Regions from separate parts of the Lysinibacillus sp. FSL R7-0073 genome, predicted to be linked through region 1. Evidence: riboswitches for the same ligand, from Rfam matches in the RefSeq annotation. Region 1 holds a riboswitch; each other region holds the start of a gene.

The links. A riboswitch is a leader RNA that binds a small molecule or an ion and turns the genes downstream of it on or off. The one in region 1 is predicted to bind lysine.
Region 2: it holds a riboswitch for lysine, as region 1 does, so the genes downstream of both, MKY88_RS11240 (transporter substrate-binding domain-containing protein) here and MKY88_RS17540 (aspartate kinase) in region 1, are expected to answer to the same signal.
Region 3: it holds a riboswitch for lysine, as region 1 does, so the genes downstream of both, MKY88_RS01290 (amino acid permease) here and MKY88_RS17540 (aspartate kinase) in region 1, are expected to answer to the same signal.

The regions. Positions count from the first base shown of each region.
Region 1 covers NZ_JBBPAS010000001.1:3,492,001-3,497,575, forward strand. The annotation lists gene sdhA (succinate dehydrogenase flavoprotein subunit) at 1-728, opposite strand, end outside; gene MKY88_RS17530 (succinate dehydrogenase cytochrome b558 subunit) at 793-1,401, opposite strand; gene MKY88_RS17535 (YslB family protein) at 1,674-2,108, shown strand; gene MKY88_RS17540 (aspartate kinase) at 2,199-3,425, opposite strand; lysine riboswitch at 3,557-3,735, opposite strand; gene uvrC (excinuclease ABC subunit UvrC) at 3,827-5,575, opposite strand, start outside.
Region 2 covers NZ_JBBPAS010000001.1:2,275,677-2,281,251, reverse strand. The annotation lists gene MKY88_RS11250 (amino acid ABC transporter ATP-binding protein) at 234-965, opposite strand; gene MKY88_RS11245 (amino acid ABC transporter permease) at 977-1,702, opposite strand; gene MKY88_RS11240 (transporter substrate-binding domain-containing protein) at 1,870-2,727, opposite strand; lysine riboswitch at 2,846-3,032, opposite strand; gene odhB (2-oxoglutarate dehydrogenase complex dihydrolipoyllysine-residue succinyltransferase) at 3,337-4,593, opposite strand; gene MKY88_RS11230 (2-oxoglutarate dehydrogenase E1 component) at 4,685-5,575, opposite strand, start outside.
Region 3 covers NZ_JBBPAS010000001.1:258,095-263,669, reverse strand. The annotation lists gene MKY88_RS01305 (ABC transporter ATP-binding protein) at 1-109, opposite strand, end outside; gene MKY88_RS01300 (sensor histidine kinase) at 247-1,182, opposite strand; gene MKY88_RS01295 (response regulator transcription factor) at 1,188-1,880, opposite strand; gene MKY88_RS01290 (amino acid permease) at 2,044-3,507, opposite strand; lysine riboswitch at 3,589-3,765, opposite strand; gene MKY88_RS01285 (CynX/NimT family MFS transporter) at 3,917-5,149, shown strand; gene MKY88_RS01280 (hypothetical protein) at 5,209-5,575, opposite strand, start outside.

The DNA of each region.
Region 1 (5,575 bases):
TCTCCAGGAATCGCTGTAGGGTGAATTTGGATGAACTCACCATTCGCATATGAAGCACCTTGTTGGTAAACGATAGAAGCAGCAGAACCTGTGTTAATAACAGAGTTTGTTGTTTTACCGAAAATAATACCAGGGCCACCAGTCGCCATAATAACAGCGTCTGCACGGAATGATTTAATTTCTTCTGTACGCATATCTTGCGCTACGATACCACGGCACACGCCGTCTTCATCGATAATAACACCAAGGAATTCCCAGTGTTCATATTTATTTACTAAACCAGCTACTTCATGAGAACGAACTTGCTCATCAAGCGCATATAGTAATTGTTGACCAGTTGTTGCACCAGAGAAAGCTGTACGGTGCATTAAAGTACCGCCAAAACGACGGAAATCTAATAATCCTTCTGGTGTACGGTTGAACATTACACCCATACGGTCCATTAAATGGATAATACCAGGGGCTGCATCACACATACCCTTAACTGGTGGTTGGTTCGCTAAGAAGTCCCCACCGTATACTGTATCATCAAAGTGGATCCATGGAGAATCCCCTTCACCTTTAGTATTTACCGCACCATTAATTCCGCCCTGCGCACAAACAGAGTGTGAGCGTTTTACAGGAACTAATGAGAATAAATCAACTTCAGTACCAACTTCAGCTGCTTTAATCGTTGCCATCAGACCGGCAAGACCACCGCCGACAACAATTATTTTGCTTTTCGCCATGATTATTTCTCACTCCTCTTAAAAAATTGCATTGATTGCATGCTCTATCGTAGCTTCTATTGAATTATACGAAAGCTAAAATAGCAGCAATACCAACTACACTTAGAATTACGAAAATGATGTTTGTTACGTAAGTAGCAATCTTTTGAGCCTGTGGAGATTGTGTAATACCCCAGCTTACTAGGAATGCCCATAAACCGTTAGATAAGTGGAAAGTTGCTGATAAAATACCAACAATGTAGAATCCAAGCATGAATGGATTAGCAACGATATTCGCCATCATGTCGTAATCAACGTGTGTGCCAAGTGCTTTTTGAATACGAGTTTGGAAAATATGCCATGCAATGAAAATCACTAGGAATACACCAGTGAAACGTTGTAATGAGAACATCCAGTTACGGTATGTGCTGAAACGTCCTGTGTTTGGTGAAGCAGTGAATGCAATGAACACTCCATAAAATGCATGGAACATCAATGGAATATAGATGACAATCCATTCAACTAGGATAAGGAATGGAATCTTTTCCATTACTGCGGTAGCATCGTTATAACTATCTGCCCCGCCTGTTGCTGTAAAGTTAATGAACAGGTGCATCGTTAAAAACAGACCTACTGGAATGATCCCAAGTAGAGAATGTAAGCGACGCCATAAAAACTCTCGATCTTTCGACAAGACTGTTACCCCCCTTAGTACTTAAAATAGCACAACAAAAGAAGTCATCATTTTGTAAATGATACTTCATTGACTGTGTATTTCATCATGGTACAATATTATGACATGTTTATTGTACTCTCAAGAGCTACGAGCGTCAAGGCAACTCGGAGTTTTTCATAGAGCTTATTAAAGAACTAATCTAGTGCATAATGCGTCGTTTTTTCTCGAAAAATCTACCATTACTTTATTAACGTTAAATTATAAGAAAATTCTAAGAAAGAAGGATAACAATGTTAAACACTCCATCTCCTACAATCTCATCCTTTGGTTATGAGATCATTCGCGATCATATTCTATCTTCTATACTAGGTAAACATGAGGATGATGTCCTTTATTGGGCAGGTAAAGAGCTTGCGCGCAAGTTTCCATGTAAAAGTCAAGACGAACTAATCGCATTTTTTGCAGATGCCTGTTGGGGTACATTAGAGCTAATGAAAGAATCGAAGGACGGACGCATTTTCCAGTTGACAAACGACCCTGAAATATTGCAAATCAAACAGCGTAGCTTCAGACTTGAGGCAGGATTTATAGCTGAACAGATTCAGCTAGCTAAAGGCTATTTGACAGAATGTTATGATGAAAAACGTGAAAAACAACATTACGTTATGTTTACAGTCAAATGGGATGTGAAGGAACGAATTATGAATACGATCCCAACAGAGTAACAAAACAGGATTGTCTCCCCATTCAATAAACGGGATGACAATCCTTCCTTTTATTTCGGACAATTACAAAAAATGCTGTTTCTTCTATTATTATATGTAAAGAGCCTGCTCTAAATTAAATTCATCATGCAATGCATTTGCTGCACGAATCATTTCATCCTGCGGTACTACAACAGACACTTTAATTTCTGAGGTGCTGACCATCTTCACAGGAATATTTTCACGACGTAATCGGTCGAACATACGAGCAGCGACACCTGGATTCGAGACCATACCGGAGCCAACTATCGAAACTTTCGCTAATCCAATTTCGAAATCAGCAAAGCTAAAGCCAAGTGATACTTTACTATCCTCTAAAACACGTAATGCTTCCGCAAATTCTTCTTTCAAAATCGAAAAGGACACAGTTGGTTTTAATCCATCAATGATTGCTTGAACAATAATATCCACGTTGATGCGATTTTCAGCAAGAGTTGAAAATATATCCGCTAATGAAGCATTAGAATAAGCATCATACCCAATTGTTAAACGAATAACATCTGATTCAAAGGCAACACCACGGACTACTAAATTTTTCTCCATCTCTACTTCCTCCTTCAATAAAGTACCTACTGACTCCACTAAACTAGAGCGTATGATCACTGGCATTTGAAACTTTTTAGCTAACTCCACTGCACGTGGATGAATGATGTGTGATCCTAAATGTGCTATCTCCAACATTTCATCATAGGAAATTTCCTGTAGTTTTTGTGCCTTTACAACAAAGCGTGGGTCTGCTGTATACACACCATCAACATTCGTGTAAATGTCTGTCCGCTCGGCATCTAATGCAACAGCAAGTGCAACGGCTGTCGTTTCGGTTCCACCTTTCCCAAGCGTTGTTATATTTTGGTCATTGTCAATGCCTTGATCTCCAGCAATTACGACGATTTGTCCTTGCAGCAATTGTTCATCGATACGGCTAACATTGATATGATGTATCCTTGCATGACTATGCATATGATCCGTGTAAATGCCAGCCTGCCAGCCTGTTAGTGACACCGCATTATAGCCAGCTTCTTGTATTGCAATGGCAAACACGGAGCTTGATAACTGAGAGCATGAAGACACAACTGCATCTAATTCACGTTTTGACACATCATCCGTGAAATGAAGTACGCTCATTTTCACATCCTGTATCGTTTGTCTCATCGCACCAACTACTACTACCACATCGAATCCTCTATCTCTTTCAGCAATTGCTTTTCGAGCAGCCTCTTGAATTTGTTCGGGCGATGCTAAAGCAGCCCCTCCAAATTTCATCACTATTCTAGACATTTCTTTTGTTCTCCTTTCCAGTCATGTAATTCACCTAAAATGAGGTGTAAAACAGCCTCTAGAAAACTAAAAAGGCAGCCTTCACAAAACGTGAAAGCTGCCTATAACATGTACAATAACGAAACTTGCGCATGTGTGATAGCTCTCCGAAACGTTTAGAATCGACAGTCTTACATTTTTTAAATGCAAAACCAGTACAACAGCGGAAACAACAATGCTGTACTTCGGCAAGCTCCCCTTTCACGCAATGTCTTAGGATTTGTTCATCCTCTTTTGCGCTACTTTTGAAACTTGCACCTCTATCATCACCTTAAAAGTGATTATATTAAATTTTTCCGCCCTCATAAACAAGTGGGCTGTTAACATTGGATCACAATGTTATTTACAACCTTAGCATATGTCTATTCCTTTGACAATGACTCCTGCTGAAAATAGGTATAAATATGATTTGCTAAATTAGCTGGCATCCCTGCTTCCTGTAAAGCTAGCTCACTAGCCTCACGTATTTTCTTCACGGAACCAAAGTGTTTCAGTAACTGCTGTTTTCGTTTTGGACCGACACCTTCAATTTGGTCCAACACAGATTGGATAGCATGCTTTTCATGCTGTTGGCGCAAGAAGGTAATCGCAAAACGATGGACTTCATCTTGTATTCGTTGTAGTAAATAAAAACCGTCACTTGTGCGTTTTAAAGCAATGACCTCGGGTGGATCACCAAACAATAGCTGGGATGTATTATGCTTGTCATCCTTCGCTAAACCAGCAATAGGTATAACTAGTCCTAGTTCATCCTCTAATACTTCACGGGCAACTTCCATTTGACCTTTACCACCATCAATTAGCACTAAATCTGGTAATGGAAGACCTTCCTTCAAAACACGAATATAGCGTCGACGAATTACCTCTTGCATAGCACCATAATCATCATGCTTGGCTGCTGTACGGGTTTTATATTTGCGATATTCCTTTTTGGCGGGTTTCCCATCAATGAAAACAACCATTGCAGATACGGCGTCTGTTCCATGCATATGACTATTATCAAAAGCTTCAATTCGTAATGGTGTCGTTATGCCCATTGCATCACCAAGTGCCTCGCATGCACCAATAGTACGTTCTTCCTGTCGTTCGATAAGCTGGAATTTAGCGGACACTGCAATTTCAGCATTTTTCGTCGCTAAATCTACCAACTCCTTTTTTTGACCTCTTTTTGGCGTAAGAACTTTGATACCTAATAATTCCGTTAAAATGGCACCATCAATTGCTTGGGGAATAAAAACTTCTTTTGGCTTAATATGTTCTGGTTTTTCATAAAATCGTCCCACAAATGTTAGGAACTCTTCCTCTGCATCTTGATAGATCGGGAAAATAGAAACATCCCGCTCAATCAGCTTACCCTGCCGAACGAAGAAAACCTGAACACACATCCACCCTTTTTCCACAGCATAGCCAAAGACATCGCGGTTAGTAGTGTCACTTGATACTATTTTTTGCTTCTGCATAACCGTATCGATATGGGCAATTTGATCACGAAACTCCTTAGCTCGTTCAAACTCTAAGTTTTCGGCAGCCGCAAGCATTTTTACTTCAAGCTCTTTTTTGACTGCTTCCACACCGCCGTTAAGAAACTTCGTCATATCCTCAATCATTTCCTGGTAAACATGACCCTCAATTTCTTTCACACAAGGTGCTATACATTGACCCATATGATAATACAAACAAACTTTTGAAGGTAGTTGCACACATTTTCTTAATGGATATAAACGGTCCAACAGCTTCTTTGTTTCACTTGCCGCATAGGCATTGGGATACGGTCCAAAATATTTAGCCTTATCCTTTTTTACTTTACGTGTCGTAATTAGACGAGGATGTTTTTCATTCGTAATTTTTAAATATGGATACGTCTTATCATCTGTTAACATGACATTATATTTTGGATCATGCAGTTTGATGAGATTCAGCTCTAAAATGAGTGCTTCAATATTTGATGATGTCACGATATACTCAAAATCTTCTATTTCGCTTACAAGTCTTTGCGTTTTACCTTCATGTGTTCCTGTAAAGTAAGAACGAACACGATTTTTCAGTACCTTCGCTTTACCGACATATATAATTGTCCCCTGTCGATCCTTCATCAAATAGCAGCCAGGCTG
Region 2 (5,575 bases), 1.2 Mb from region 1:
AATGCTTATTTTATAATATTTTTAGGCTTTTGTGGAGAAAAAAGAAATACAATCCCTAATCTAACCAAAAATAATTTTACATTTGAGGTGTTATAATGAGCTTTGGCGGAGTACCGCAATGGTTTTTTATTATTGCAATAGCATTTGTAATCTGCTTTGTCCTTTATGCAGAGTGGAATTCTAGAAAGTAAGTGAGTCCTTAAATTAGGACTCACTTTTTTCATTTATTGCTACTACTTTAATGTTCGTTTTAAAAACTCTTTCGTACGATCATGTTGAGGGTTTATTAATACTTGTGATGGTGGGCCCTCTTCAACAATTACACCTTTATCCATAAAGACTACGCGATCCGCTACCTCTTTGGCAAATTCCATCTCATGCGTCACAATTAGCATCGTATTGCCTGCATCGGCCAATTGACGCATGACTTTGAGTACCTCCCCTACCATCTCCGGGTCTAGTGCTGATGTAGGTTCATCAAAAAGCATCACTTCTGGATTCATGGATAATGCTCGGGCAATGGCTACGCGTTGTTTTTGCCCCCCTGAAAGTTGGCGAGGCTTTGCGTTTACATATTGATCCATACCAACGATTTTTAAATATTTAAGCGCCGTTTCCTCAGCTTCCTTCTTCGAGCGTTTTAAAACTTTTATTTGACCCACTGTACAATTATTTAAAACATTGTGGTTGTTAAATAAATTGAACTGCTGGAATACCATTCCTAGATGTGTTCGATATTCTTGGATATTGTGTTTTTCGTCTAGGATGTCTTCCCCTTGATAAATAATTTGTCCACCACTTGGTATTTCTAATAAATTAATGCAACGAAGTAAAGTGGATTTACCTGAACCAGAGGAGCCAATTAAACATACGACTTCCCCTTTTTCCACTTGAAAATTAACATCCTTTAACACTTGGTTACGTCCAAATGATTTACTTAAATGCTCAATTTTAATGACTGCCATTTGTGCGCCCCCTATATTGCTTCTTTTTGTTCTTTTTGATAGGCATCTGGTCCATCTAAACGTTTTTCAACATATAGCAGGATACGTGATGCAGTAAATGTCATGATGAAATAAAGAATACAAGCTACAAAGAATGATTCAAAATAACGGAAGTTGTTACCGGAGATAGATTTTGTTTGGAAGAATAATTCAGTTACTCCGATAACGTTTAATACGGCTGTATCTTTAATATTCATAATTAATTGGTTGCCTGTCGCAGGTAGTACGTTACGCGCTACTTGTGGTAAAACTACGTGAAGCATGATCTGGAAGTGATTCATACCGATAGCTGATGCTGCCTCATATTGACCATTATCAATCGACACAATACCACCGCGAACAATTTCTGCCATATAGGCACCTGTATTAAGCGAAACAACTAAAATCCCCGCTGTAATAAAGTGCATGTCTATGCCAAATGCAATATCTAATCCATAGTAGACAACCATTGCCTGTACAATCATTGGTGTACCACGGAAAAATTCAACATAGCATGTGAGTATAAAATTAATAAGCTTTAAGCTATAAAATTTCACACCTTTTTTACGAACTGGAATCGTATGCATAATTCCGATGAAAAATCCGATAAATGCACCAATAATTGTACTTATAGTTGAAATCAGTAACGTATAATACGCACCTCGTAAAAACATTTGCCAGTTGTTTTCAATAATTGAAAGTATCCATTCAAGACTCATGATGTTCCTCCTAACAATGTCATGTTGCTTGCTATCTTTTCGTGCCTTAGCTCTTTTTACTAGTCTATGTTTTATTTCGCTAGGACATTATCATTATGTAGAGAGGTTCTCATTTTAATAATGATGAAATGATAGTGCACGGACTAGCCACTAGTCCGTGCCATTTTTTATTGTGCTGCTGGTTGCTGAGAGATAGCTTCTTCCATTATCGCTTGACGATCATCTTCAGAAATACCTTTTAGGATTTCATTGATTTTATCAAGATTCGCATCGTCTTTACGTAAGCCTACAGCAATTGACGTATTTGAAAGATCTGTATCGAAGCCCTCTTCGAATGCTACGTATGTGAATTTATCGTTGGCAGCAGCTGCGGAAATACCTTCTGGACGTTCTGCAACATAGCCATCAATTTTACCTGCCTCTAAAGCTACACGCATAGCTGGGAAGCTTTCCATTGCTGTTTGTTTATTGACACCTTTAATTTGGTCAATCACATTGTAGTTGGATGTATTAAGTTGTGATGTAATTTTTGCGCCAGAGAAATCTTGAATCGATTTAACGCCTTCATATTTACTGCCTTTTTTAATAACCATGACAAAATCAGAAGTATAGTAGTTTTCAGTAAAATCAATTGTTTTCTTACGTTCTTCTGTTGGCGACATTCCCGCGATGATCGCATCAATTTTATTAGATTGTAGCGCTGGTACTAAGCCGTCCCATTCCAATTTAACGATCACTAATTCCTTACCTAAACCTTCAGCAATTTTTTTCGCCATTTGTACATCATAGCCGCCTGCATACTCTGCGTTATCTGCGATTTTCACTGCACCATTTGCATCATTTTGCTGTGTCCAGTTGAATGGTGGGTAGCCAGCCTCCATTCCAATTCGGAATTCACCGCCGCTTTCTTCTTTATCTGCGCCAGCATCACCTGAACTGCCCTCTTTTTTGTCACTAGTGCCACATGCAGCTAGCACAATTGCCGTCATGATAGAGATTATTACTAACAACCATTTTCTTTTCATGAAAAACTCCCCTTTTCTGTAAAAAAATAAGACAACTGTACGAAAAAAGACCTAAGTTTTGTGAACTTAGGTCTTACCTTTTATGACAGTTGCCCAAATCCTCACTATTATTCCATGTTTCCGAGATAGCACAACCTAGTAAACCTGGAATTGAATTTACTAGGACAGTCCTGCACTTATTCACTGCAGACCCAGCATAAAAGTACGAGCTCCTTTTATACTTCGGCGATATTTCCTTCTTCATTGCGTCTTTGTTTGCTTGTACTCAACAATGAACTAATAAATACCGCGCCTCTACCTCACTGTTATATGTTAGTGAGGTTTGTTTATTTAATTGATATTTAGATACTACTATAAAACTAGTATGTACGTCAAGAGAGTTTTATCATTTTTCTGACTAATGACAATATTAGGGTATTATGCTTGGCCTATCCATTAATAATCTATGTATTTTTGTCAATATAACCGCCGGAAAACCACAAATTTTTACGATCAATGGTTTTTATTCTAAGTAAATAGTTTCGTATTTTCAAAATAACTAAAGACTTTAGTGATACAGAAAACCAAGAAAAAAACCCTGTAAAACAAAGTTTACAGGGTTTAAAGGAATTATGAATTTAATAATAAATCTTCAGGATTTTCGATTAATTCTTTAACTGTTTTTAAGAATCCTACAGAATCTTTTCCATCGATGATACGGTGATCGTAAGAAAGTGCTACATACATCATTGGACGGATTTGAACTTCACCATTTACCGCAACTGGGCGGTTAACAATTGAGTGCATACCTAAAATACCAGCTTGAGTACCGTTCATAATTGGTGTTGACATTAATGAACCGAATACACCACCGTTTGTGATTGTGAATGATCCACCAGCCATGTCATTTAATCCTAGTTTTTTCTCACGAGCTTTAGTCGCTAAGCTAGCGATATCTTTTTCGATTTCTGCGAAGTTTTTGCTGTTTGCATCGCGTACAACTGGTACTACTAAACCTTCTTCAGTTGATACTGCAATACCGATATCAAAGAAGTTATTTAAATGTAATTCATCGCCAACGATTTGAGCGTTTACATATGGGTATTTTTTCAGTGCTGCAACAACAGCTTTTGTGAAGAATGACATGAAACCAAGTTTGATGTCGTTTGCTTTAACAAACTCTTCTTGTTTACGTTTACGAAGTGCCATGATGTTTGTCATGTCAATTTCGTTGAATGTTGTTAACATTGCTGTTGATTGTTTAACTTCTAATAAACGTTTTGCAATTGTTTGACGACGACGGCTCATTTTTTCAATTGTTACTCGGTCAGAATTAGCTGCTGGTGTGAATACAACTGGGCCACCTGTAGTTGCTACTGGTGTAGGTGCCGCTACTGCTGGTGCTGTACCATGTGCTGATACATCTTGTACACGAACACGGCCTTGTGGATCTACTGGAGATACCGCTGCAAGATCGATGCCTTTTTCACGTGCAAGTCGACGTGCCGCTGGAGATGCGATGACACGCTCACCAGAAGTTTCTTCTACTACAGGAGCTGCTGCAACTGGTGCTGTAGGAGCCGCTTGTGGCGCTGCTGGAGCTGGAGCTGCTTCAGCTGGTGCCGCCGCTGCTGGTGCAGCTGCTGCGCCTTCGCCTGCTTCTACGATAGCAATAACTTGACCAACTAGTACAGTATCGCCTTCTTCAGCTAAAATTTGTGTTAATACACCTGCTTCTTCAGAAATGATTTCAGCGTTTACTTTATCTGTTTCAAGTTCAACGATGAATTCACCTTTTTCAACGCGATCGCCCACTTTTTTAACCCACTGTGCGATACTACCTTCTGTAATCGATTCTGCTAATTCAGGGACTTTAATTTCAGCCACTTTCATTTCCTCCTTTGATTAACGTGCATGACGCACATAAAAGGGCTACTGCTTATGGGCAAGTAGCCCAGCTATCAATATTTATATGTTATTATTTAACCTTTACTGGCTCAGCAACTGCTTCTTCAATAAGTGATGATTGAGCTGCTTTATGAGAATCTGCATCCCCTTCAGAAGTTGAGCTCATTGCAGGACGACCTACATAGCGAAGCTTTTTACCTTCTGCAAGTTCATATAATGTTTCTAGTGCATAATTCCATGAGCCTTGGTTTTTAGGTTCTTCTTGTACCCATACGATTTCTTTTACATTAGGATACTTAGCAATAATACCAGCAACTTGCTCTTTTGGGAATGGGTAAAGTTGTTCTACACGAACAATGTGTACGTGATCGAAACCTTCCCCATCTTTCACGCGATCTGCTAAATCGATCATCACTTTACCAGTACCTAATACAATACGCTCTACAGCTTCTGTTTTTGTACCTAAGCCAGGTTGTTCAATCACTTCTTGGAATGAACCATCTGCTAATTGCTCAGCATTAGCTGCTGCTAATGGGTGACGCAATAATGATTTTGGTGATACAACCACAAGTGGACGTACACCTTCAGTGCCTAATAACGCTGCTTGACGGCGTAATAAGTGGTAGTAGTTACCTGCATTTGAACAGTTTGCTACAAACCAGTTATTTTCTGCTGACATTTGTAAATAACGTTCCATACGGCTTGAAGAGTGCTCTGGACCTTGGCCTTCATAACCATGTGGTAATAGAATCACCATGCCAGATTTTTGACCCCATTTAGAGCGTGCCCCTGAAATGAAGTTATCAAACATTACTTGTGCCATATTCGCGAAGTCACCAAATTGTGCTTCCCAAACTGTTAATACATGGCCGTTTTCTAGGTTGTAACCATATTCAAAGCCAACTACCCCTGCTTCAGTCAGTGGTGAGTTGTGCACTGAAAAGGATGCACTTGCACCAGA
Region 3 (5,575 bases), 3.2 Mb from region 1:
CTAAAAAGCCATAAATCTCTCCCTTCTTCACGTTCATATTGACAGCAGAAACCACTTCTTTTCCTTCGTACACTTTCGTAAGCTGGTTTGTTTTCACAATATATGTCATGTCAATCTCTCCCTCAAATGTGGCTATTGTCATTATAAAAAATGAAACTCTCTAATTTATTACTGGATTCTTACAAATTCCTTAAGAGCATAATAAAAGCCTGTAAAGCACAATAAAAGCTCTACAAGCATGTGATTTCAATACATCATTCGTTTTAAAGCAATGGTGAAAATGGTCTTTTTATAGGGAATACTTGATAACCGAATGGAACCATCCATCATTTCCACTAATCGCTTTGTAATCGTTAAGCCTAGGCCACTCCCCTGGAAGGTTTTATTGCGAGAGTCCTCTAGCGTGTACATTCTCTCAAACACATTGTCAATATGGTATTCATCGATTCCTTTACCACAATCCCATACATCTATAAAAATATTTGTTTCATCATTTCTTACAGTTAAACCAATTACATTACCATCCGCTCCATAGGCAAGAGCATTGGATAAAAGATTGTTGAGAACCCTATCTAATGCTTCTTCATTGCCAAGGGCATACATAGGAGTTTCAGGGATTGTAATATTGATATCTAATCCCATCGACGTGACCATATCGTAAAATGATAATATATTTTTACGGCTAATTTCACAGACATTGATTTTAGTAATTGGATAATCTGTATCTCCTGCCTCTAATTTGGCAAGATCAAAAAATGTGTGAATGATTTTTAATACTTCTAATGTTTTAGCATGCACGCCCGTTAATAACCTTTGGCGTTCTTCCTCATTAGCTGCGCCTTGAAGCTGGAGCATTTCAATATAGCCTAACACAACCGTTAAGGGCGTTTTTAAATCATGTGAAATGTTCGCCAACATTTTTTTCATAGAATCTTCCATTTTTAGATGGGTCGCCTGAACTTTTTGGTGATGATCCAGCCAAGCATTTATGGAAATAAGTAGCTGTTGAATTTGTGAATTGCTCGTAGTTACCAAAATCTTTTCATTACTTTGTTCTTGAACAATGACTTGGAGTTTTTCATACATATATTGGATCGTCTGATTTTGCTCTTTTTTTGTTTTCCATTGAAAAATAACAATTCCTATAAGCACCACAATTATAATTAATAGAATGATTATCATATCTGTTATCCTTCAAACTTATAGCCAATCCCCCAAAGCGTTTTAATATACTGGGGATTGGATGGATCATCTTCAATTTTTTCGCGTAGCCTTCGAATATGTACATTAATAATATTTTCATCACCATAATATGCTTCTTGCCATATTAGCTGATAAATTTGCTCTTTCGTAAAAACTCGGTTACGGTTTGTCACAAATAGCTTTAAGATGGCAAATTCCTTTGATGTTAGCTTCACTTCTTGCCCATTTTTATTTATAGAAAAATTAACAATATCTATCTTTAAATGGCCTATGACTACTACATCCTGTTTGTGATCTATTTGGCCAGCGTATGTTGTAGCTCTTCTAATAACGGCTTTTACGCGAGCAGAGAATTCCAGCATAGAAAATGGCTTAGCAATATAATCATCTGCCCCTAATCCCAACCCAAGCGCTTTATCTACATCACTATCCTTTGCGGACATAATGATGATCGGAAGTGCTGCCTGTTCTCGGATTACTTTTAAAACTTCCAATCCATTAAGCTTAGGAATCATAATATCTAGAATGACTAAATCAAAAGATTGATGTAAACAATATTGTAATGCCTCTTCTCCATTATTTGCAGTGGTGACATCGAAACCTTCCAATATTAAAAAACTCGCTACCATTTCGCGAATAGCCTCATCATCTTCCACTAGTAAAATATGTTTTTGCATTTACATGCACCTCTCTCTACTAGAAAGTCAAAAATCACACTTCCATATCTATAGTATATTACCATATATATGATGTTAATTTAGTATTAATTTTAAAGGTCTCTATATAAAAAAAGCTGTCCCATCAACCATCACACAATGGTTTAAAGAACAGCTTTTCTGTTTAATTTTCCACTTTTAAATCACAATCTTTAAGAGGAAGCATTTTTGTTTTATGTTTAATTTTGTACCCCAGCCATAGCAACAGGAACAATGGAATACCAATATAGGAAACAAGGATACCATACCAATCGATTGTACCCCCGATAAATGCTGTGTAATTCTGTCCAATTACGACAATCATACAAATAGTAAAGGCGAATAGTGGACCGAATGGGTATAGCTTTGCTTTATACGGTAATAGCTTTGGATCTAAACCCTGCGCCTCGAAAGCACGACGGAAACGATAATGACTAAATGCAATACCTAGCCAAGCAATAAACCCTGACATCCCCGAGGCATTTAAAAGCCAAATATAAACAACCCCATCACCAAAGAATGACGCTAAAAACGCTACACAGCCTACAGCTAACGTTGCGATCAATGCATAAATCGGAATACCTCGACGACTTAACTTTGCAAAGAATTTAGGAGCATGACCATCCACTGCTAATTGCCATAGCATACGTGAAGATGCATACAGTCCAGAATTTCCTGCTGATAGCATAGCCGTTAAAATAATGGCATTCATTAAGGAGGCAGCAAAAGCAATGCCTAAACGATCAAACACCAGCGTAAATGGAGATACAGCGATATCCTCCGATAATAAGCGCTCGTCTGTGAATGGAATCAACATCCCTATAGCAGCAATAGCTAAAATATAAAATAAAATAATACGCCAAAACACCGATTTTACTGCCTTCGGTATATTTTTTCCTGGATCATCTGTTTCCCCTGCTGTAACCCCGAGTAACTCTGTTCCTTGGAATGAAAATCCTGCTGCAAGGAAAATACCAAATGTAGCAAGGAAGCCACCATGGAATGGTCCATCACTAATAAAGAAATTTGTAAAACCTACAGGTGCCTGTCCACCTAAAATACCAAAAATCATTAATATGCTAATAATAATAAATACAATGACCGTAGCCACTTTAATCATCGCAAACCAATATTCACTTTCACCATAGCTCTTTACAGACAATAAATTAAATGTCAGTACAATTACAATAAATAATACTGTCCAAAGTGCTGATGAGCTATCTGGGAACCAATATTTCATAATTAATGACACTGCCGCAATTTCTGCTGCAATCGTAATTGCCCAGTTATACCAATAGTTCCAGCCAAGTGCAAAGCCTAAAGCTGGATCTACAAATTTTGTCGCATACGTACTAAAAGAACCCGAGGACGGCATATATGCAGCCATTTCACCTAAACTTGTCATTAAGAAATATACCATAATACCGATTAACGCATAGGCAAGCAATGCGCCTCCCGGTCCTGCTTGTGCAATGGCGCCTCCACTAGCTAGAAATAGCCCTGTACCAATTGTACCGCCTAAAGAAATCATTGTGATATGGCGGCTTTTTAATTCTTTTTTCAGCTTCGGTGCTTTATGGCCGAGCTGATTTACTTTTATTTCACTCACGATATAGCTTCCTTCCTATTTATGAGGCAAAAAAATGCCATCACATGAACAATGTGATGGCTAGTTAATCCTCAGTTTTTCCTAAACGATAGCTCAACACGTTGTACAAACGTGACAGTTCTGTTCCTTTCGGAGACAGCCCCAGCATGAGGTTTTCAAGTCCCCTCACACTTCGGCAATATTTCCTTTCAGCTAATCTCTTCAATGCTTGTCATTTCAATTAGCTTACTTATAAATATCGCGACCTCTACCTCAATACAAACATGAGGCATATAATTATTAAATTTATGATGCTTACTATACTAACATAAGACCTAAGACATTTCAATATAACCATTAATGTTTTGTATTTTGTGAATTTTCCACTATTTTTAATAGTGTGATAAAGTGTTATAGTAGTTCAATTAGAATGGTTATAACAGGGGGAATTATTTTGACTTTACATGATCATTCCGCCAGCTACCCGAGCAGAAAAATTAGCTGGAGGGGAACAACTTTATTGTTAGTTTTTGGAATAATATTTATAGCGTCTACATTACGAATGCCACTAACTGTCGTGGGTCCAATTGTATCCTTTATCCGCGACGATCTTGGTATTTCCAATGTTCTAGCCGGTTTTCTGACAACTATTCCATTGCTTGCTTTTGCCATTATATCACCGTTCGCACCAGTTGTAGCACGAAAACTCGGGCTTGAGCTAACCTTATTTTTATCCACTATTTTATTGGCCTTAGGAATTGTACTACGCTCCCTTGGTACAACAGGATTACTTGTATTTGGCACAGTGCTCATTGGCGTAGCAATATCATTTGGAAATGTGTTGATTCCAGGGTTATTAAAATTAAAATTTCCATACCATGTAGGATTATTAATGGCATTTTTTACTATGTCGATGAACTTAACGGCTGGGCTTGGAGCAGGTATTAGTTATCCAATAGCTAATTCGTCACTAGGTTGGCAGGGAGCATTGGCTGTGGCGCTTATATTAGTCGTATTAACAATTTTAATTTGGATACCTCAATTGAAATTGAATAAGCCAGAACCAGCTACTACGGCCAAAAAAACAGGTAAACCCCTTTGGAAATCACCTGTTACATGGGCAGTAACCGGTGCAATGGGCTTACAATCTTTATTATTTTATACGACAGCAGCTTGGATTCCTGAAATTTATATTGCGCAGGGATTGGCTCCTGATAAAGCTGGTTGGATGTTTTCTATCATGCAATTCTCACAAGTCCCCATGGCATTGGCTGTCCCCATTATCGCTGGTAAAATGACTTCACAAAGACCACTTGTCCTCATGTTTACATCGTTCTATTTAGTAGGATTTGTCGGCGTTGTGATGGAATGGACAACTTTAGGAATATTATGGATGATCCTTCTAGGTTTAGCAGGTGGAGCTTCATTCGCATTAGCAATGATGTTCTTCACACTACGTACGCGTACAGCATTTGAAGCCGCTGATCTATCAGGATTTGCACAATCATTAGGCTATTTATTCGCTGCCATTGGGCCGATTCTTTTCGGATACCTCCATGATTTAATTGGTGGTTGGAATATTGCAGGTTGGCTCTTTGTTGTTGTAGCTATGACACTCTTCTTATGCTCCATGCGAGCCTCTAAAGATCAATATGTCCATTAAATTTAAGCAGATGGGAAAGCTGACCTCATCTGCTTTTTGTCTATATCAATTTCATTTTTCTAATGTTTTAGTAAGGCTAGCAGTTCCGCAAGTTCCTCTGTTGTGCCCTTGGTACGTGCCTTAATAGCAGTAAAAACAGGGGTCGCCTCTTGAAGAAGTAAAAAACTAAAATAATAATAGCCTAAAAAAGCTTCCTGTTCATAGCCTCTAGGCGTATCTTCCTCCCACTCAAGCTCATCATCCTCTTCATTTTCCATCCATAAATATTTCGTATCCAAAAGCTCCAGCATCGTTGAAACGTTACGTGTTGAATCATGATAATCCTCAGTTATTGCATGAGCCACAGCCAAATAAAGCTCTATTTCTGCTAAGGTGACTTCCTCCACATTTTTACTTGAAAGCTTTTGTAAAAGAATAAGCAAAACC